DNA from 2 places in the Paeniglutamicibacter sp. GQ140 genome. Region 1 is predicted to be linked to the other one. Evidence: riboswitches for the same ligand, from Rfam matches in the RefSeq annotation. Region 1 holds a riboswitch; the other holds the start of a gene.
What was found. A riboswitch is a leader RNA that binds a small molecule or an ion and turns the genes downstream of it on or off. The one in region 1 is predicted to bind cyclic di-AMP.
Positions count from the first base shown of each region.

Region 2: it holds a riboswitch for cyclic di-AMP, as region 1 does, so the genes downstream of both, AC6CHY_RS08665 (M23 family metallopeptidase) here and AC6CHY_RS09845 (M23 family metallopeptidase) in region 1, are expected to answer to the same signal.

Region 1 covers NZ_JCAXDW010000005.1:311,520-321,880, forward strand. Annotated here, with positions in the region: gene AC6CHY_RS09825 (HNH endonuclease) at 1-257, opposite strand, end outside; gene AC6CHY_RS09830 (F510_1955 family glycosylhydrolase) at 524-1,420, opposite strand; gene AC6CHY_RS09835 (DUF305 domain-containing protein) at 1,436-2,032, opposite strand; gene AC6CHY_RS09840 (C40 family peptidase) at 2,638-3,468, opposite strand; cyclic di-AMP (ydaO/yuaA leader) riboswitch at 3,474-3,635, opposite strand; gene AC6CHY_RS09845 (M23 family metallopeptidase) at 3,755-4,678, opposite strand; cyclic di-AMP (ydaO/yuaA leader) riboswitch at 4,766-4,940, opposite strand; gene AC6CHY_RS09850 (iron-dependent transcriptional repressor DtxR) at 5,033-5,728, opposite strand; gene serC (phosphoserine transaminase) at 5,925-7,046, shown strand; gene AC6CHY_RS09860 (DUF3027 domain-containing protein) at 7,226-7,747, opposite strand; gene AC6CHY_RS09865 (cold-shock protein) at 7,752-8,135, opposite strand; gene AC6CHY_RS09870 (hypothetical protein) at 8,386-8,616, shown strand; gene AC6CHY_RS09875 (response regulator transcription factor) at 8,750-9,460, shown strand; gene AC6CHY_RS09880 (sensor histidine kinase) at 9,542-10,361, shown strand, end outside.
Region 2 covers NZ_JCAXDW010000005.1:42,333-52,693, forward strand. Annotated here, with positions in the region: gene AC6CHY_RS08640 (deoxyguanosinetriphosphate triphosphohydrolase family protein) at 144-1,730, shown strand; gene AC6CHY_RS08645 (NADP-dependent isocitrate dehydrogenase) at 1,811-4,033, opposite strand; gene AC6CHY_RS08650 (TetR/AcrR family transcriptional regulator) at 4,254-4,838, opposite strand; gene AC6CHY_RS08655 (MDR family MFS transporter) at 5,001-6,455, shown strand; gene AC6CHY_RS08660 (hypothetical protein) at 6,626-7,387, opposite strand; cyclic di-AMP (ydaO/yuaA leader) riboswitch at 8,230-8,404, shown strand; gene AC6CHY_RS08665 (M23 family metallopeptidase) at 8,492-9,445, shown strand; gene AC6CHY_RS08670 (CPBP family glutamic-type intramembrane protease) at 9,802-10,361, shown strand, end outside.

The DNA.
Region 1 (10,361 bases):
CAATAGCCGCAGCGGTGTCCGTCGCGGCGCAGCACCCCGCGGCGTGAGACGTTGATGGAGTTGCGGTAGGGAAGACGAATGTACCGATTCAGCAGGATCACCGTGGGCCGGGGCATCACCTGGTTCACTCCGACGACCGGGTCGCGGTCGTCATCGGCAAGGACGGTGGCCTTGCCGGTGAGGACAAGGAGAAGTGCCCGGCGGAAGGTGATGACCGCCAGCGGTTCAAATCCTGCATTCAGTACTAGGGTTCGCATGCGCGCATCCTTAGATCCTGACCCGGCGCAACAGAGGGACCCGTCCACGACGGAAATCCCTCACGGTGGCGCACGCGGCACTCGGCTTTGGCTCCTGAGCCCTAGCCTAAAACAAGAAACCGCCGTTTTGCGCGTTTTTGGTGTAAACCAGTTGAAATTGCCACCATAATTTTTCCCGCCGTACACCACCTGCACATGTGGCGGGCGAAGGATGCCCGGCCCCGCCCTCCTGCGCGGGGTCGGGCCCCGCGCCAGAGGAACATAGGTCACCGGCCGGACGTAAAGTGAACCGTGAAACCCTTGGCGGCGTTGGTCGAATACTCGACACCGGCGGAACTTGAGACCCAGATGTCTTTTCCTCCTCTGCCCAGCGCGACCGCGTCAACCATCCCCGCGGCCCGTGCGCCCTCGCTCCAGTTCACTCCACCGTCGGTGCTGGTCCACGCGACGTTGTCCGGGGTGAAGCCCACGGCTGTCTGCCCGGCCAACGCCACGTACTGCAGCACGGGCGCGCCGGGGTTCGGCTCGGAGAAGGACTGCCCGTCGTCGGTGGAACGCCAGATGCCCTGTTCGGTGGTTGCCAGCACGGTGGTCCCGCTCGGGTCTGCAGCCAGGGTTGCCGGCCGGATCCGGGGGTCGCGATCCTGCCAGTTTTTGCCGTCCGCGGTGGAGCGCAACGCTCCGTCAAAACCGATGATGGCATTCCTGGACACCGTGAGCGCGTGGAAGTCCGAGATCCCGGAGCGCGAGAGGGTGTCCCAGGTCTCGCCGCCATCGGTGGACCGCATCAGTCCCAACGGATTTTCCAGGTCGGTTCCCGGGCCGGGGTGTCCGGAGGCATAGAATTCGTTGGCTCCGAGGCTGAATCCCATCCAGTCGACGAGGGGACCGATGCGCCTGGCCGGGCTGACCGACACGTCATACAGTCCCTCATGGGTGGCAAGAAGGACCTTGTTGTCACCGATGGCTGCAATGCCGTGGACATGGGCGCGGGGATAACCCTCGACCGTGACGGCCGCCTCGCCCGGCGCGGCCGCCGGGTTGAGGCTGTTGCCGGCGGTTGCGCCCTGGGATTGTGGCGCGACTGCGCAGCCGCCCAGCACCAATGCCCCTAACAGCGACAGCGGCAGGATCATGGATTTGTTAATGGGGAGCAACTTCACGGCCGTGGCTCCCGCCTACTTCTTCAGCATTTCGCGCATGTGGCTGATCTCGGCGTTCTGTGTGGTGATGATCGCGCGCGACAGGTCGAGGACCTTCGAGTTCTTGCCGGAGGCCAGGGCCTCTTCGGCCATTTTTGTAGCTCCCAGGTGGTGCTCGATCATTTGCTGAAGGAAGAGTTCCTCTGACTGGCCTCCGCGGGCGGACTTAAGCGAGTCGAGCTCCGCCTCGCCGAGCATTCCGTCCATCGCCATGCCATGGTCCACGGTTCGGGATTCTCCCCAAGCAGTCAACCAGGATTCCATCAACGAGATTTCCGGTGCCTGCGCATCCTTGATCTGGGTGGCCAGCTTGGCAAGTTCCGGGCTCACTGAGGCCTTGTCCAGCATGATCTCGCTCATCTCCACCGCCTGTTCGTGGTGCGGGATCATCATTTGCGCGAACATCGTGTCGGCGCTGTTGTGCGCCTCGACAGGCGCCTGCCGGGAGGCTTCCGTCCCCGCCGCGTGATCCGTGCCGGTGTGCTCCGTTCCGGCAGTCGCGCAGCCAGCCAGCAGTACGGATCCTGCCAGGAAGGCAGCGGAAATCGACAATGTGGTCTTGGTATTCTTCAACGGCTTTTCCTTGCGTATGGATGAGAAATCTGGTCCGGTGCGTCCGGACCTCTCATCTTCGGCTGATGCCGAGCCGCAATGGCGAGGGGCCGGCGGGGATATAGTCCATCCGCGGGAGCACCCCGAGGAACCGGCTCAGGGGCCAGGCGCGAGACACCTTGGCTCCCGGTACGGGCCGGGCGAGCCTGAAGGCCAGCAACAGACACAAGGCACACGCCCCGGCGACGGTGCATTCGCCAAGCCCCACCACTTCGATGTGCCCCGGGGCCTGGATCGTGGTCAGACTTTCGGGGCCCGCACCGGGATCGACGGAGACTGTGACGTGAGTGCCACTTGAATGACTCCCGTCGCGACCTTCGTGTCCGGAAGCGGAGCCCCAGGCCGCGCCCAGGACGTGCATGGAAAACAGGCCCAGAAAGAATATGCACAGCAGGAGCGAGCGAACCCAAGGTCGCCCTGACCACGATGCGGAGCCTGATTGCAACATTTTCACATCACCAACCATATACCCATCCGGGGTATTGCTCCATCGGGATTGCCGTTTTAAACAACAAGGCCCCCGCTCGATCCTTGCGGATCACCCGGGGGCCTTGGAACGCTTGAACTTAGCCCTTGAGGGTGTAGTAACCGTAGAGGGGGTTGCGGGAGACGTCGTGGAGCATGGTGTCGACGGTCGGGTTCTGTGCACCGATCATCTTGCCGCCACCGAGGTAGATGCCGACGTGGCCGCCACCGTTCTGGAAGACCAGGTCGCCCGGCTTCGGGGAGCTGGTGCGCACGAACTGGCCGGAGGCGCGGATTGCCGAGGTGCCGCGGGCGATGTTGATGCCGTGCTGTGCGTAGACATACTTGACGAAGCCGGAGCAATCCCAGCCCGACGGGGTGTTGCCGCCCCATACGTAGGGGACGCCGACGTACTTGGCCGCTGTAGCCGCGATGCCCGAGAGGTTGGCGGTGTTCATCGATTCGCTCTTGGGCTTCGGGGCCGAGGCCGCCGGAGCGCTATCGCGGTTCGAGCGCGTGACCGGTGCGAAGGCGTCCGAGCTGTTGCTGGAACGGGTCTCCGGGGCGGTGTTGTTGGAGCGAGTCGAGACCTCATTGGCCACGGCGATGACGACCGGAGCCGGTGCTGGCTTGGAGGTGAACGCCGCGCGCTCGATGTTCAGGTCCTTGGCCTTGGAAGCCGAGACCGAAACGGCCTTGACGGCTACGCGCTCTGCGGAGAGGCCTTCAACGGGAACCGCGCTTGCTTCGCGGGAAACATCGCCCTGGGCCGGAACGCCCAAAGTCAGTACCAGGCCGGATGCGGCTGCAATGACTGCTGCCTGGCGGCCAACGGATCCAGCATTCGAGGCAACAGCCTTCGAGATGGATTCGAGTGGGTTGGTCCGAACCGGGGTCGCGCGGTGGCGGCCCAATGCTTGACGTGTAGTCACGTAGTAATGCCTCTCCTGATGCCTGCGAGGTGAGCTGTCGGGTTCGAGTGGGAGTCACTCGGCAATCCGGCCGCCAGGCCGAACCACTTAACCCCAAGGCTTCCTGGTGTGGAAACCGAAAGTGGGTCCCCCGCCACTGCCAAACGAGTTTTGAACGGACACCGTGGGCTGGCAGTGCTCGGCACTTCCCGCGGCGGTGAGCAGGGTTGTTCCCTGATCACTTACTTAGAATATATGAAGCGAATCCAAAAGTCACGTTCTGATCACGGAACGGTGACAATTGCCGTTATAACCAGCCCTCGGGGTTGACCCACTTGCCGTTGACGATGACCTCAAGGTGCAGGTGGGGGCCCGTTGAATTGCCCGTGCTGCCACTCAGGGAGACGACATCGCCGCGCTTGACCTTTTGTCCCACTGAGACCTTCAGGGCCGAGTTGTGGTTGTAGCTGGTGTGCAAGCCGTTGCCGTGGTCGATCTCCACGCGGAAACCGGAGTGTCCGGCCCAGGCGGCCTGCACCACGGTGCCGGCGGCGCTGGCCTTGATCGGGGTGCCCATCGGCACGGCGTAGTCCAGGCCATTGTGGTTCATGAAGCCCGGGCCCGTTGGATTCTTGCGGAATCCGAAGCGCGAGGTCAGGCGAATGTTGTCCACCGGCTGGGCCAAGACCCCGCCGGCAGCGATCTTGGTGACATCTCCACCGGCAGCGGTCATGATTGTTGCCAGCTTGTCTTCCTCGGTGAATTCACTGGTCAGCGAGGCTCGCTCGATTTTCACCTGATCGTCGGCCGGGGCCTTGACGTCAACCACGACGGACTGGGCGACGCGCTCGGTGCCCGCGGTTGCCGTCTCGGCATCCTTCGCGGGTGAGGCGGCAGCGAATGCAAGGCCGGACACTGCGGCGACTGCGGCAAGCTTGTGCGTGAACCCGATGCGGGGGCGTTGCGGCCGGGGCGCGAGCTTCAGGACGTCATCCAGCTCGTCGGCTTCGGCCGGAGCGGCAATCGGTGCGGCGGGCGCAGCCAGGGCGACGGGAATTTCGGTTGCGGCAATGGCTGCCGCGTCCGGGGATGCGCCGTAACGCAGGCCGGCCGCAAAGCGGCGGCCGGTGTACTGCGTGGCATCCTGGGCCTCAACGGAATCCGGGACCACGCTCAGGGCGCGTCGACCGGCACGTCGGGAAGTAGTTTCACCGCTCAGGGCGGTGTCCACGATCTGCTCTATTGAGCCTTCAGCAGGCGAAGCATCAACGGGACCGGACGCACGTCGGCGACCGGCAGTGTGCTGCTGAGTCAAATGTCAACCTCTCATATATCGCCTGCGAAGTTAGCTGTCGGATTCGAGTCATGAGATCAACTCGGCAGAGCCCACCAAGGCGGACTCAGCTTCACCCCAAGATCCATGGTCGAAGACCAGGAACGGTTGATTGGGTCCTCCGCCCCTACCGGGAATTCTGACTCCGCGATCCGCCGGTAGGGTTATGCGAATCGGATCGGGACTGGATTACCTAAGTGCAACCCAACGTAAGACACTACCGGGATTTATGCCAAAGTTACAATTCCGTTATCAATCCATGCGGCGGACAAACACATGGGCGCTGACTTCGGTCGGAAGCTCCAGCGCGCCCTCGATCCCCTGCACCCGAACGACCACGTAATCGCCGGCCCGTTCGAGGGTGACTAGGGCCCCCGGGCGGATGCCGCCCTCATCGAGTTGCACCAGCAGCTCGGGTTCGACCTGGATGGTTTCGGCAAGGCGCTCCACCCGGACCGGGCCGAGGTTTCCGTCGACAAGGGCCGAATCGAGACTTTGGACACCTACCGAGATTTCCGCCAGTCCCGGACCGCCCAGGGTCTCCAGTCCGGGGATCGGGTTTCCATAGGGCGAGGACTCGGGCGCACCGAGCAGCTTGTACAGCCGCTGCTCCACGCGCTCGCTCATCACGTGCTCCCAGCGGCAGGCTTCCTCGTGGACGTACTCCCATTCCAGGCCGATGACATCGGCCAGCAGGCGCTCGGCCAGGCGGTGCTTGCGCATCACGCCGGTGGCAACGTCGGCGCCATGCTCGGTCAGTTCAAGGTGGCGGTCGGTGGTCACCACGACCAGGCCGTCGCGTTCCATGCGGGCCACCGTTTGCGAAACCGTGGGCCCGGAATGCCCAAGTCGTTCGGCAATACGTGCGCGCAGGGCAACGATGCCCTCCTCCTGGAGTTCCAGAATGGTACGCAGGTACATTTCGGTGGTATCGATCAAATCTGACACGTTTGCAGCTCCCGCATGGGTTGATTGTTACAAGAGTTCACTACGCTTTCCACTCTACCCGCGTTCACATTGGCGTCTCGCTATTACACATTGGGCCCTCCGGTGCGGGATTATTGAAGCACTGGGCACCCTCAATGCGCATCGGATTGCGGCAGCGGAAGTGTCCAAAGCGTAAAACCCCCTTATGAGGAGCAACATGAGCACCGGCGTGACTATTCCCCAAGACCTTTTGCCCGTGGACGGCCGATTCGGCGCAGGACCCTCCAAGGTCCGCCCCGAACAGGTACAGGCACTCCTCGACGCGGGCACGCAGCTCCTGGGAACATCCCACCGCCAGGCCCCGGTGAAGAACCTGGTTCGCGACATCCAAGAGGGACTCAAGACCTTCTTCAACGCCCCCTCCGACTACGAAGTGGTCCTGGGCGTGGGCGGCTCCACCGCCTTCTGGGACATCGCCGCCTTCGGCCTGGTCCGCAACAAGGCCCAGCACCTGTCCTTCGGCGAGTTCGGTTCGAAATTCGCCGCCGCGACCAACAAGGCCCCGTTCCTGGAACCGTCCACGATCATCGTCTCCGAGCCAGGGACCCGTCCCGTCCCCGTGGCCGAAACCGGCGTGGATGTATACGCTTGGCCCCAAAACGAGACCTCCACGGGCGTCGCAGCACCGGTGCACCGCGTCGAAGGGGCCGACGAGGGATCACTGGTCCTCATTGACGCAACGTCCGCCGCCGGCGGCCTGGACGTCGACGTCTCGCAGGCCGATGTTTACTACTTCGCCCCGCAGAAGAACTTCGCCTCCGACGGCGGCCTGTGGATTGCTCTCTTCTCCCCCGCGGCCATCGCCCGGGCAGAGGAGATCGCCGCTTCCGGCCGTTGGATCCCCGACTTCCTGAACCTGAAGACGGCGATCGACAACTCGCGCCTGAACCAGACCTACAACACCCCGGCACTCTCCACCCTGGTCTCGCTCAATGCCCAGGTGCAGTGGCTCAACGGCAACGGCGGCCTGAAGTTCGCCGCCGCCCGCACGGCCGACTCCGCTTCCCGCATCTACGACTGGGCCGAGGCCTCCGATGTGGCGACCCCCTACGTCGCCGCCCCCGAGGAACGTTCCAACGTCATCGCCACCATCGACTTCGACGATTCGATCGATGCCGCGGCGGTGGCCAAGACACTGCGCGCCAACGGCGTGGTGGATGTGGAGCCGTACCGCAAGCTCGGCCGCAACCAGCTGCGCGTGGCGACCTTCGTGGCCATTGAGCCCGACGACGTCTCCGCCCTGCTCAAGTGCATCGAGTACGTACTGAAGAACAGCTAGCTTCCTCCGGGAACATAGAGGGCGCCGACCTGACGCGGGAATGATCCCGCGTCAGGTCGGCGCCCTCTTTTTCGGCCGGGGCTGCCGGCGATACGGCAAAGGAAACGGGCGGCGATCTGGTGACCGCCGCCCGCTACCTGAGGCGCTCCAGGCGACTAATCCCCTGGTTGCTTATTCATCTACTTGGTGTCGGCATCCGACTCGACGGCCGCCACGTCCGCGGCGGCTTCGTCCACCGCTGCCGCCGACTCCCGTTCGCCTTCCGGGGTCTCTCCGTCCGCGGCGGCCGGGTTGGGCTCCCCGTGGGCCTCGGCCTCGGCATCGACACCAGTGCCTTCGGCCGCGGCCGCGGCTTCCTCGGCGGCGCGGCGCTCGGCGTCCATCTCCTCCGGGCGAACCCTCTCGGCCCACGGCACCCAGGCCGGCGCCAGAAGCGCGTCTTCGCCGGGAAGGATCCCGACCTCGCACACCGTCAGGTCCTTGGCCTGGGCGCGCGGGACACGGGTCAGCGTGGCAAACCAGCTCCAGCCCTCGTAGCCGGGGAGCAGCGCCTCGAAGCGGTGGGTCACCAGGCGTTCGCCGTCGTTGACGGCATCGATGTATTCACCAATGCTGGCGTCGTCCGTGATTTCCAGCAGCGCCTTGCGTGCGGGCTCAACGGCCTTTGCCAGTGTCGTGTCGAGTATTGCTTTGCGGGCCATGTGATCAGGCATCCAAATCGTCGGCTACGGCGCGCAGCACAGCTGCGACCTTGGCACCCTGGGCTTTTTCCGGGTAACGGCCCCTGCGCAGTCCGTTGGAGACCGAGTCGAGCACCTTGATGAGGTCCTCGATCAGCACTGCGGTGTCCTCGGCCGGCTTGCGCTTGGCACGGGCCACGGAGGGCGCGTCATCAATGATGCGCACGCTCAGGGCTTGTGCTCCCTTGCGGCCCTCGGCGACGCCGAATTCCATGCGGGTACCTGCACGCAGCTCGGTCGTGCCCGCGGGCAGCGCCGAGGCGTTCAGATACACTTCCTGGCCTTCGTCGGTTACCAGGAACCCGAACCCCTTGGAGGGTTCGTACCATTTCACTTTGCCGGTTGGCACGTCTAACTACCTCGTTCTTGCGTCTCAATGGGGCAACGACGGGGGTCAAGAAAGTTCCGCGTTCCCATTTCTGGCGATCTCCCGGCGCGAAACCACGCAGCCCGTCCCCCGATGGGGGCTTGCGGGCGGGCTCATGCGTCCGGGGAAGTCTATATCTTCTAGGGTACGACATCAGCGGCTTTGCCCCTTCCCATCCGCGGGGGCGGGGCCCCAATGTGGCTGTTTCGCAGGTGCGCGGTAGTTTTAAGGGGTGAACACCACCGCCGACACCCCAGCATCCCAGCGCATCCTGACCTTCCTGGCCGGCGGCGTTGCCATCATCTCGCTCGCCGCCCTGGCCGTCATTCTCGTCCAGTACGCCATGCAGCTGGCCCCGGCCCCGGCGCTGATTGCCGTGTCGCTCTATGGACTGCCGCTGGCATTCATCCTGCTCATGGTGATCCTGGTGCTGAACTTCCGCCAACGTCGCCGTTCCCGCTAGCCCACATGTCCCGGAATCCCACGTAACGCCCTGCGGACTCCGGGCATCTTGGGGGCGTTCGCCGGGCCGGGAACCCTTGCGCACACAAGAAACACACAGGATTCTTACAGATAGCGGTTGCAGACTGGTAACCATGAATGCCAAAACCCCCGAAGCAAAGCTCCTGGTCGTCGACGACGAACCAAACATCCGTGAATTGCTTTCCACCTCCCTGCGTTTCGCGGGCTTCGAGGTGGTTGCGGCGGCCAACGGGCGCGAAGCCCTGGCCGCGGTGGAAGCCGACACCCCCGATCTGGCCGTGCTCGACGTGATGCTCCCGGACATGGACGGTTTCACCATCACCCGCCGGCTGCGCGCCGCAGGCAAGCACTTCCCGGTGCTCTTCCTCACCGCCCGCGACGACACCGAGGACAAGGTCACCGGACTGACCGTCGGCGGGGACGACTACGTCACCAAGCCCTTCAGCCTCGACGAGGTCGTGGCCCGCATCCGCGCGGTGCTGCGCCGCACCCAGCCGGCCGAGGAGGACAGCGCCATCATTCGCGTGGACGACCTCGAACTGGACGACGACGCTCACGAGGTCCGCCGCTCCGGCGAGGTCATCGAGCTCTCCCCCACCGAGTTCAAGCTGCTGCGCTACCTGATGATGAACCCCAACCGGGTGCTCTCCAAGGCGCAAATCCTTGACCACGTGTGGGAATACGACTTCAATGGGGACGCCTCGATCGTGGAGTCCTACATTTCCTACCTGCGCCGCAAGATCGACTCCCGAGCCGAATGGCCCTCGCTGATCCAGACCAAGCGCGGTGTCGGCTACCTCATGCGGACCGCCGACCGCCGCTAAGACGAAAGGCCGGTTCCCCACGTGGAAAGTGCCCGCAGATTCTGGCGACAGGTGTCGTTGCGGACCAAGCTCGTGGCGCTCATGAGCTCCCTGATGATCGTGGGGATCGTGGTCACCGCCGTCGGCTCGGCCCAGTCGCTGCGGTTGATGCTCACCGCCCAGCTGGACACGGACCTGAAGTCCAACAGCGCGACCATCACCGCCACCATGCTCAACGACTATGCGGGCATCGCCGAGATCAACCCCAAGTCCAACGGGCTCGCGCGCTTCTACGGGGACCTGCGCAACGAGTCCGGCGAGATCCTCTACACCATGCCGCGCAAGGCCGCCACGGACAACAAGCCGCTGGATGCCCCGGCCGTCGACGCCGGGGAAATCGCGCGGATGCGGGAGGACCCGGCCGCCTCGATCTCGGTGCGCGGCACCAACCTCGGTTCGGCCGGGTGGCGGGTGCGCATCGTGGATCTGCCGCGCACCGATTACGACTTGATCTATGCGCTGCCGATGACCTCGGTGCAGGACACCGTCACCAAGGCCACGATGCTGGTGATGTCCACCGGCATGCTTGCCACGTTGCTGATGTCGATGATCGCCTACGGAATCACCACCCGGGCGCTGCTGCCGCTGCTGCGCGTCGAACGCACTGCGGCGGCCATTGCCGCCGGGGACCTCTCCCGCCGCGTGGAGGACTACCCGCCGGAAACCGAGGTCGGGCGGCTCTCGCGCTCGCTGAACGCGATGCTGGCGCACATCGAGCACGCCTTCCGCGGGCGGGCGGCCTCGGAGCGCAAGATGCGCCGCTTCATCCAGGACGCTTCCCACGAGCTGCGCACCCCGCTGGTGACCATCCAGGGGTATTCCGAGTTCTACCGGCAGGGCGGGCTCAACGACCCGGAGATGC
Region 2 (10,361 bases), 270 kb from region 1:
CCCGGAACCCGCGGAACACCCGTATTCACGGGGATGTGGTTCCAGCGTGTGACTCGTCCCGGTTTCTGTGACGCCTTTGTGTCGACGGATACCGGCTCCGGGGGTTCGGCGCCGATCCAGATGATCCGCGCCATCCTCCGAAGATGCCGTGGGTCGCGGGGCGCCCGCACCGGGTGCGCACTAAGCTGGTGCGCACCATGGACTACAGGAACACCACCCACCAGACCGGCGGCCGCGAGCGGCCGATCCGCGAGGACTCGCGGCCCGGCGAAGACGAATTCCGCGTCGACATCGAACGCATCCGCTTCTCCCCCTATTTCTCCCGGCTCTCGGCGGTCACCCAGGTGATTCCGCAGGCCGGCGCGGGCACCGTGGTGCACAACCGGCTCACCCACTCGCTCAAGGTCTCGGCCGTGGCCCGCTCGATTGCCATCGGGTTGCGCAACGCCGACGAGCCGACGCGCTCACTCGTGGCCGAGCTTGGCGGCTGCGATCCCGTGGTGGTGCAGGCCGCCGCGGCCGCACACGACCTGGGCCACCCGCCCTTCGGGCACCTGGGCGAACAGGAACTGGACCGGGCCGCCCGGCAGATCCTGCGCCTGCCCGACGGGTTCGAGGGCAACGCCCAGTCCTTCCGCATCCTCACCGCGCTGGACAGCTGCGACGCGAGCCCGCGCGGGATGAACCTGACCCGGGCGGTGCGGGCGGCGGTGCTCAAGTACCCCTGGACCCGCAACGAATGGCGTTCCCTGCCGGCCCGGTCCCCGGCACTCCTGCCGCGCGGCGTGGGCCTCGGCGGCGGAAACGCCGCCCTGAAATACTCGGCCTACGACATCGAGGAGGCCGAGATGCGTGACGTGCTTTCGGTTTTCCCGCAGATCGCCGAACACCAGCAGACCCTGGAATGCTCGGTCATGGACATCGCCGACGACATTGCATACGCGGTGCACGACCTGGACGACTTCTACCGCGCCGGGGTGCTGCAGTATTCGCTGGTGTCCACCGAGCTGCGGCACTGGCTCGAATCGGGGCCGGACCTGGCCCGCCTGGATATGCGCGAGCTGGACCCGCGGCTGCCCGGCCACGGGCTGGAGCGCACCTGGCGCCGGGTGGCAGCCAAGGACCCGTGGATCGCGAACGCCGACGCCTTCCGGGCCTCGGTGTTGCGCGTGGGCCACGACCTGGTCGAGGGGCTGCTTTCCCTGCCCTACGACGGCGGGCTCGATGCGGACCGCGCCGTCACCGGCTTCACCCGCCGCTGGATCGACAGGTTGCAGGCCTCCATCGCGGTGGAAAGGGACCCCGGGGTGCGCAGCGGCCACGTGCGCCTGGCCGACGAGGCCTGGCACGACGTGGTGGTGCTCAAGTTCGTGCACGAGCGCTTTGTGCTTGAACGCTCCGACCTGGCCCTCTACCAGCGCGGGCAGACCCGCATCATCAGGTCGTTGGCCGAGGGGCTGGCCGCCTGGCTCGATGACCCGCAGGATGCGGCCCGCGCACCGCGCCGGCTGCTTGACTCGGTCGAGGCGGCGACCGGCGAATACCGCCAGCTCTACGCTCAGACCCCCGGACCCGCCGGCAACGTCCCGGCCGGCGAGATCGAGCGCCTGGGCAGGGCGCGGGCCATCGTGGACTACATCGCCTCGTTCACCGACGCGCAGGCCGCCTCCGTCAACGCCCTGCTCACCGGAACCTCCGAGAGCATCTGGGAGGTCGGCCGCGGGCTGTAGGGCACGGTTAACCGACGAAGGCCGCCACGATCGTAGGATCGTGGCGGCCTCTGCCGTGCTTCCTTGCGGAAGGGGAGGGACTACTTGGTGAGCAGTTCCAGCGCCGCGTTCAGCGTGGAGCTCGGGCGCATGATGGCTGCGACCTTTTCCTCGACCGGGCGGTAGTAGCCGCCCAGGTCGACCGGGGCGCCCTGCACGGCGGCGAGCTCGGCCACGATGGCCTCCTCGTTGCCGCCCAGTGCCTCGGAGACGGCCTTGAATGCCGCTGCCAGCTCGGCGTCCTTGGTCTGTGCCGCCAGTTCCTCGGCCCAGTACTTGGCCAGGTAGAAGTGGCTGCCGCGGTTGTCCAGCTCGCCGGCCTTGCGCTTGGGCGACTTGTTTTCCAGCAGGAAGGTGCCGGTTGCCGCATCCAGTGTGTCGGCGAGGATCTGCGCGCGCGCGTTGTCCGAGGTGTTGGCCAGGTGCTCGAAGGAGACGGCCAGGGCCAGGAACTCGCCCAGGGAATCCCAGCGCAGGTGGTTTTCGCTCACCAGCTGGGCCACGTGCTTCGGGGCCGAGCCACCGGCACCGGTCTCGAACAGGCCGCCGCCGGCGATCAGCGGCACGATGGAAAGCATCTTGGCGCTGGTGCCCAATTCGAGGATCGGGAACAGGTCGGTGAGGTAGTCGCGCAGCACGTTGCCGGAGACCGAGATGGTGTCCTCGCCGCGGCGGATGCGCTCGATGGTGTACTTGGTGGCATCGACCGGCGAGAGGATCTCGATGACCAGGCCCTCGGTGTCGTGGTCCTTGAGGTACTCGTTGACCTTGGAGATCAGCACGGCGTCGTGCGCGCGGGTCTCGTCCAGCCAGAACACCGCGGGGGTGGCCGAGGCGCGGGCGCGGTTGACTGCCAGCTTGACCCAGTCGCGCACCGGCACGTCCTTGGTCTGGCAGGCGCGCCAGATGTCACCCGGGAAGACCTGGTGTTCGATGAGCACGCCGCCGGTGGCATCCAGGATCTGGACGTGTCCGGCGGACTTGATCTCGAAGGTCTTGTCGTGGGAGCCGTACTCCTCGGCCGCTTGGGCCATCAGGCCGACGTTCGGGACGGTGCCCATGGTGGTCGGGTCGTAGGCGCCGTTGGCGCGGCAGTCGTCGATGACGACCTGGTAGATGCCCGAGTAGGAGGAGTCCGGCAGCACTGCCAGGGTGTCGCGTTCCTTGCCCTCGGCGTCCCACATGTGGCCCGAGGTGCGGATCATGGCGGGCATGGAGGCGTCGACGATGACGTCGGAGGGGACGTGCAGGTTGGTGATGCCCTTGTCGGAGTCGACCATGGCGATGGCCGGGCCTTCCTCGAAGCCCTTGGCGATCAGTGCCTCGACGCCGGCGCGCACGTCGTCGGAGAGGTCATCGAGCCCGCCGAGGATGGCCGCAAGGCCGTTGTTCGGGTTCAGGCCGGCTGCCTCGAGCTGCTCGCCGTAGGTCTCAAAGAGTTCGGAGAAGTAGGCCTTGACGACGTGGCCGAAGATGATCGGGTCGGAGACCTTCATCATGGTGGCCTTCAGGTGTGCCGAGAAGAGCACGTCTTCGGCCTTGGCGCGGGCGATCGCGTCCTTCAGGAAGGCGCTCAGCGAGGCGGCGTGCATCACGGTGCCGTCGATGATCTCGTCCTTGATCACCGGCAGGGACTTCTTCAGGACCTTGACTTCGCCATCTTCGCCAACGAAGCGGATCGAGAGGTTCTGGTCCGCGTCGATGACCACGGACTTCTCGTTTGCACGGAAGTCGTCCTCGGCCATGGTTGCGACATTGGTCTTGGAGTCAGCGGTCCAGGCACCCATGGTGTGCGGGTTCTTGCGGGCGTAGTTCTTCACGCTCAACGGGGCGCGCCGGTCCGAGTTGCCTTCGCGCAACACCGGGTTCACGGCGGAACCCTTGATCTTGTCGTAGCGGGCGCGGACGTCGGTTTCCTCGTCGGAAGAGGGGTTGTCCGGGTAGTCCGGAAGTGCGTAGCCGGCGGCCTGCAGTTCGGCAATGGCTGCCTTGAGCTGCGGAATGGAAGCCGAGATGTTCGGCAGCTTGATGATGTTGGCATCCGGGCTCTTGGCCAGTGCGCCAAGCTCGGCGAGGGCGTCGGGAACCTGCTGTTCGGCGGTGACGTAATCACCAAAGACGGAAATGATGCGGCCGGCCAGCGAGATGTCTCGCGTCTCGATCTCTACACCCGCGGTCGAGGCGTACGCTTCGACAATCGGCAGGAACGAGTGGGTTGCCAGCATCGGAGCTTCGTCGGTGTGGGTGTAAATAATCTTGGCCATAGGTGTGGCGTCTCCCTGAACGGTCTTATCGGATATGTGTAGTCCGAATTGATCTCAACAGCCCTAACTTACCCGATTTGCTGCGTCCAGACACTTTTTGTGGCGAGGCTCCCGTTCTCCCCCGGCCCCGTTTCGCCCCGAAAAGCCGGGGAAACCGGCACCCTGGCCGCCGATCCGCATTAAGTTAACCCGTCGTAACTGAACTCCGGGGGTCCGGGCCTCACGCGCGAGGAAACAGGCTCCCCAACTCACGCACGGTTTCGTCGAAGAGTTCCACCGGATCGGACTCCACGCCGTCGAATTCCTGCCGGGCGAAAGTCTGCCAGGCGACACGCCAGGCGGCGGTGACCACTTCGGCAACCAGGAGCGCCTGGATCGGGCTCAGCGGCCCCCGCTGGACCAACGCCGAACTGAGGGCCTCCACCAGGTTCCGCTCCTGCCGCGCGACAATCCGCAGCATCTCCGGTTCCCGGACCATCAGGCGGGAAATCCTGCGGAAATCGCTCTGTGCGACCTCCAGCGCAAAGAGCTCACGGCACACCGCCAGAAGGTCCCCCAGGATTCCGGAGGCCTCGGCGTGGGCACTTTCGCTGCACACCAGCGTGTCGATCAGGCTCTGCTGGCCGGGCATGAGCGCATGTTCCTTTGAACCGTAGTAGCGAAAGACCGTGCGCTCGGAAATGCCCACGCGCGCGGCGATGTCGCCGATCGTCGTGGCATCCAGGCCCTGTTCCTCCACGAGGTCCAGCGTGGCACGCTGGATCTCGCGCAGCATCTGGGCGCGGTGCTCTTCACGGATACCCAAGGTTCGGCTCTTTTCTCGCAAGAAGGTCCGCCCCGGCAGGGGGCGGCTCTCCTCCAAGTATATTTCATGTCACACTCTGACAGTTTTAACTTACCAAAGGTGTCAGACCGTGACATGATTTTAGTCGTTCGAATCTTACAGAAGAGGTAGCTTCCGATGGCCATGTCCACAGAAGACACGATTTCCCCGCCGGCGGCCCCTGCCCGCCAGACCCCGCCAACACTGCCCACCAGGCAACTCGTCGGCATCATCGGCTCCCTGACGCTTGCCGCCTTCCTGATGATCCTGAACGAAACCGTGCTCAGCGTGGCCCTCCCGGCGATCATGGCGGACCTTTCGGTCTCCGCCGCCGCCGGACAGTGGCTGACCACCGGCTTCCTGCTGACCATGTCCGTTGTCATCCCGACCACCGGCTACCTGCTGCAGCGCTTCAGCTCCCGAAGCCTGTTCATCTTCGCGCTCTCCAGCTTCCTGGTCGGCACGCTGCTCGCGGTCTTCGCGCCGAGCTTCGCCGTCCTGCTGGTGGCCCGCATCATCCAGGCCATCGGCACCGCAATCGTGCTGCCGCTGCTGATGACCACGACCCTTCAGCTGGTTCCCGTGCACAAGCGCGGAGCCATCATGGGCTTGAACTCGATCGTCATCTCCGTCGGCCCGGCCATCGGCCCCACGGTGTCCGGCGCGATCGTCAACGCCTTCACCTGGCACTACATCTTCATCCTCATGGCGCCACTGTCGGTGGCCATCTTGGTCCTGGGCATCATCTTCATCAAGCTACCCTCGCAGGCACGCAGGATTCCGCTCGATGTCCTCTCGGTCGTGCTCTCCGCGCTGGCCTTCGGGTTCCTGGTCTACGGCATCTCCAGCCTTGAGCATGCCGGCGAAAACCTGCCCGTGACCGTCGCTTCCTTCGCCGTCGGCCTGGTCTCCCTCGCCCTATTCATCAAGCGCCAGGTGCGCCTGACCCGCGACGGCAGGGAACTTCTGAACCTCACCCCGTTCAAGGCACGCACCTTCACCTTCTCCGTGGTGATGATCATGATCGCCATGGGCACCTTGCTGGGCACCATCGTCATGCTCCCGATCATCCTCGAATCCGGTGCCGGCATCAGCACGCTGTCCATCGGCATGATGCTGCTGCCCGGCGGGCTTGCCCAGGCCGTGGTCGCTCCGATCTTCGGCCGTATCTACGACCGCTTCGGCCCCCGCCCGGTCCTCATTCCGGGTGCGGCCATGCTTGCCCTGGGCCAGTGGCTGTATGTCACGGTGGATTCGGACACCGCGCTGTGGATGTTCATGATCAACCACATCGTCTTCTCCATCGGTCTGGCGCTGCTGATGACCGGCCTGATGTCATCGGCCCTGGCGACCGTCGAGCCCCGCCTCTACGGCCACGGCTCGGCCATCTTCAACACCGGCCAGCAGCTCGGCGGCGCCATCGGCACCACGATCTTCGTGACAGTCATGTCCCTGCTCTCGGCGGCAAGGCTCGAGACGGGTTCCGATCTGGCCCACGCCCTGTTCTCCGGCGCGCACGTGGCCTTCATCATCGGCGCGATCCTGGCCACCATCGGCCTGGGAATCTCGGTTTTCGTCAAGGTGGACAAGCGGCGCTAGGGGGCTCCCCCGGCAAGCACCAGGCACTGGCCCCCAGGCGAATTAATCGCCCGGGGGCCTTCCTGTACCCGGACGGCCCTGCCTTGTCCCATCCCGACGCCGGCCGCCGACCCGGAATCCCGAAGGGATGGCCGTGTCCAGCCCGCCCGCCGAACCGAATCGTACTGCCGTCACAGCACAGTCGAAGTGGTTCGGCGGGGGTCCGTGCGGCGGTGCGACAGACGTGCTGCGACTCCAAGTGTCGCCAGTCCCCAGATCAGCCACCCACCGTAGACGAGCACGCCTAGCAAGGGTCCTTCGTTCGACGCGTGGGCAAGCGATGAGTGAAGACCCGCCGTGCCGAGCCCGATCAGCGTCAGGCCGCCGGCAGCTGCAGTGGGGTGTGCCCACCGCGGGGCATCGCGCCGCCACCACCGCAAGGCCACCACCGTCGCCGCCGTCCCGATCACGGCAAGTCCCACCGGCGCAAGATAGGCCCCATCCACTGCGTGGGAGCCCTCGGGCGCCAGCCACTTTCCGCCTGCAACCCAGAGGGTCTTGAGGCCGGGATAAACCAGGGCAACGGTGATACCGAGCAAGGCAACCCATCTGGGAGTCTCCAAGGGAAAGCCGGCGGCCGTGCGCAGCGGGCGCCACTGGACCCATGCTGCAATGATCGTGGCGGTGGCCGCGAGGGACACCAGCAACGAAAACAGGTCCATCGGAAAGGGGATTGCACCCGCCGCGCGCAGCAGGTGGAACACGAGGGCGACAGCGGGCGGCCCCAGGAACACCGTTGCCAATACACACAATGGCTTGCAATACCGGACCGATGCGGAGGCAAGGAGGACAAGGATGCCGCCCACCAGTGGGGCCCAGACCGGGGCGAACCGGTCAACATAATCCGGCTGCCCCGACACGACCAGTACCGCACCCAATACGGCTGTCAGCACGGCGCTGGCACCTGCCAATGACGTGCGGCGCACTCGGGCGAGGGGTCGGTGAACGCCCAACCCGTCGGAAGGTGGTTCAAGCCGGCCGAGGCGGCGGGCAGCCTTTGCAAGTCGCTCTGCATGAACCCTCTGCAAGTGCGCGAAGGGGGAATTCGGCATTGTCTGCTCCTGGTGATGAGAGGAGTGCCGCCTGCTTGCGGTAGGGCACGTGCCAATCATGAGTCAGCATATCCCCGAGGCGACCATGCACCCACGACTAGTGGCTCGGCTCCGGGAACCATCGGTCCCAAGCATGGGAAGGCCGGCTCTGGCGTCGGGCCCTCTGGAACCCATGTTCCGAGCCCTTGCCGCCGTCCAAGTCGCCGCTGTCCATTGCTCGCATCCTTGGGATCCTGGCCTCAGACCCTGGCTGGGGGCCATCTCTTCCACGCAGTGCCATGACTCTGCTCAATTGGTGGGCCGTTCGGCCCGTCGACCAACGTGAATGGGGGGCATCAGCACCGCTGCAGACCCGGAACCACCGTATTCTTGATCACTTCTACGATGCAGTCCCGCGCGCCCATGCGGCCAAAATCAACCGGGTGGAACCCGCGTCGCTGGCGCAGCCCAACGAGTGCGGCATTTCGCCCGGGGGCCTAGTCACCACGAAAAAGGTTGATCATACAACATTATCCGGGCGCAGGGATCGAGGGCGCGCTGGAGCTCCCGACCGACGTCTGGGCCCGCGTGTTTGTCCGCCGCATGGATTGATAACGAAATTGTAACTTTTGCATATGCCCCCGTAGGGTTTTAGGTCAGGTTGCACTTACGCAACCCAGTCCCGATCCGGTTCGCAGAACCCTACCGGTGGATCGCGGAGCAAGGATTCCCGGTAGGGGCGGAGGACCCATTCAACCGATCCTGGTCTTGGACCACGGATCTTGGGGTGAAGCGGAGTCCGTCCAGGCGGGCTCGGCCGAGTTGATCTCATGACTCGAATCCGACAGCTAACTTCGCAGGCGATACATGAGAGGTAATCATTTGACCCAGCACTTTAATTCCGGGCGCCGCCGCGCGCCCAGCCCAGTTGACGCTTCGCCTGCCAACGGTTCACCAGAGCAGACGGTGGACACCGCATTGAACGGCGAAAACACTTCCCGACGTCCCGGCCGACGCGCACTAGGCGCGGTCCCGGATGCCGTCGAGGCCCAGGATGCAACGCAGTACGCCGGCCGCCGTTTTGTCGCCGGCCTGCGCTATGGAGCGTCCCCGGACGCGGCATCCAGCGCTGCCCCCGCCATCCCTTCCGCACCTGTCGCACAGTCGGTGCCGCAGGCGATGCCTGCCGAAGCCGACGAGCTGCACAACGACCTGAAGGTCTCGGCGCGCACCAAGCGCCCCCGCCTCGGGCTCGTGCACAAGCTCGCCGCCGTCGCCGCCGTGTCCGGCCTGGCATTCGCCGCCGCCCCCGCACAGGAAGATGCGGAAGTTGTCCCGGAGCCCCAGCGCGTCGCCCAGACCGCTGTCGCAGATGTCAGGGCCCCGGCCAACGACAAGCTCACGGTCAAGCGCGCCTCGGTGACCAGCAAGTACGTCAAGAAGGAAAAGCCGGCACCCGTCACCACCGCCGCCGCCGGAAAAGTCACCACGGAAGAGAAGCCGGCACCCGCTGCCGCCGCTTCCGCCGGAAAAGTCACCCGGCTCGCCCAGCCGGTGGACAGCATCCGGTTGACGTCGCGCTTCGGTTTCCGCAAGAACCCGACGGGCCCCGGCTACATGAACCACAACGGCCTGGACTACGCCGTTCCCATGGGAACGCCCATCAAGGCCACCGCCGCCGGCACCGTGGTGCAGGCCGAATGGGCCGGACACTCCGGCTTCCGCGTGGAGATCGACCACGGTAACGGGCTGCACACCAGCTACAACCACAACTCGGCCCTCAAGGTGTCCGTGGGCCAGAAGGTCCAGACGGGCGAAACCGTCTCCCTTGCGGGCAGCACGGGCAATTCCACCGGGCCGCATTTGCACCTCGAGGTCATCGTCAACGGCAAGTGGGTCAACCCGGAGGGCTGGCTATAACGACAGAGTCACGCCAGCCTGTGGCGGACTTGACCATCTCTGCCTAGCGCGGGATCTGCGCCCTTTTCCTAAGGGGGCGGCCGCGAGGGTCCGTCCACGGATGCAACGTGGCTCGAAGCCGGCACAGGGGGCGATGGCCTGACCGGGTTCTGCGTGGTCTGCCGTGTGGCTCCCGGTGGTTCCATGGCGGCGGCAACGTGTCCGCGATGCCGGGCATGGCTTCTGTCCCGTGCAGCGACCAGGTGGCAGGACCCTGCAGATGGGCATGTCCCTCGATGACGACACGTTTTGGTCGGGCTCGGCCAAGTGCGGCGTCAATGCTTTTGTGCTGCGGGCGGTGCTGGCATGCTGGTGGTGTGAGACCGATCCTGGCTGATCCACCCCGTACCGCCCTCAGTTGGAAAGTGCTGCCGGCAGCGCTGCTCTCGACCTCCGGAGTGCTGCTTTTTGGCGTTGGCAACGACCCGGCGGGCTACGGCCTGCTCGCCTTGAGCCTGCTCACGGCGGCAGTTATCGACCGCAGGCTCGCACGCCACCTTGCCCTCATCGCGGCGGGACTGGCGATCATCAGCCTTGTTCCGCTAAATGCCGATTTGAGCATCCAGCACATGATCCTGATGGGTGGTGCGCTCGCGTTGGCGGTGCTGCTGCCGTGGCTGGCCTCGCGGTTTATTTACCGCGAAGAGATCATCAAGTTTCCGGTGAACACCGGACGCAAATGGCCGTTGGCTGCCAAGTTGTACCTGCTCGGTGTTGTCGCCCTTGGGTACCTGATTTTGCCGATGTACCTGATCGGCACGGGGGTCTTCCACAACTGGCCTGACGCATCGGATCCCACCATCTTCTGGCGGCTCTTTCTGGGAGTGAATGCCGTTGGCATCTGGGATGAGCTGTTCTTCATCTGCACCACCTTCAC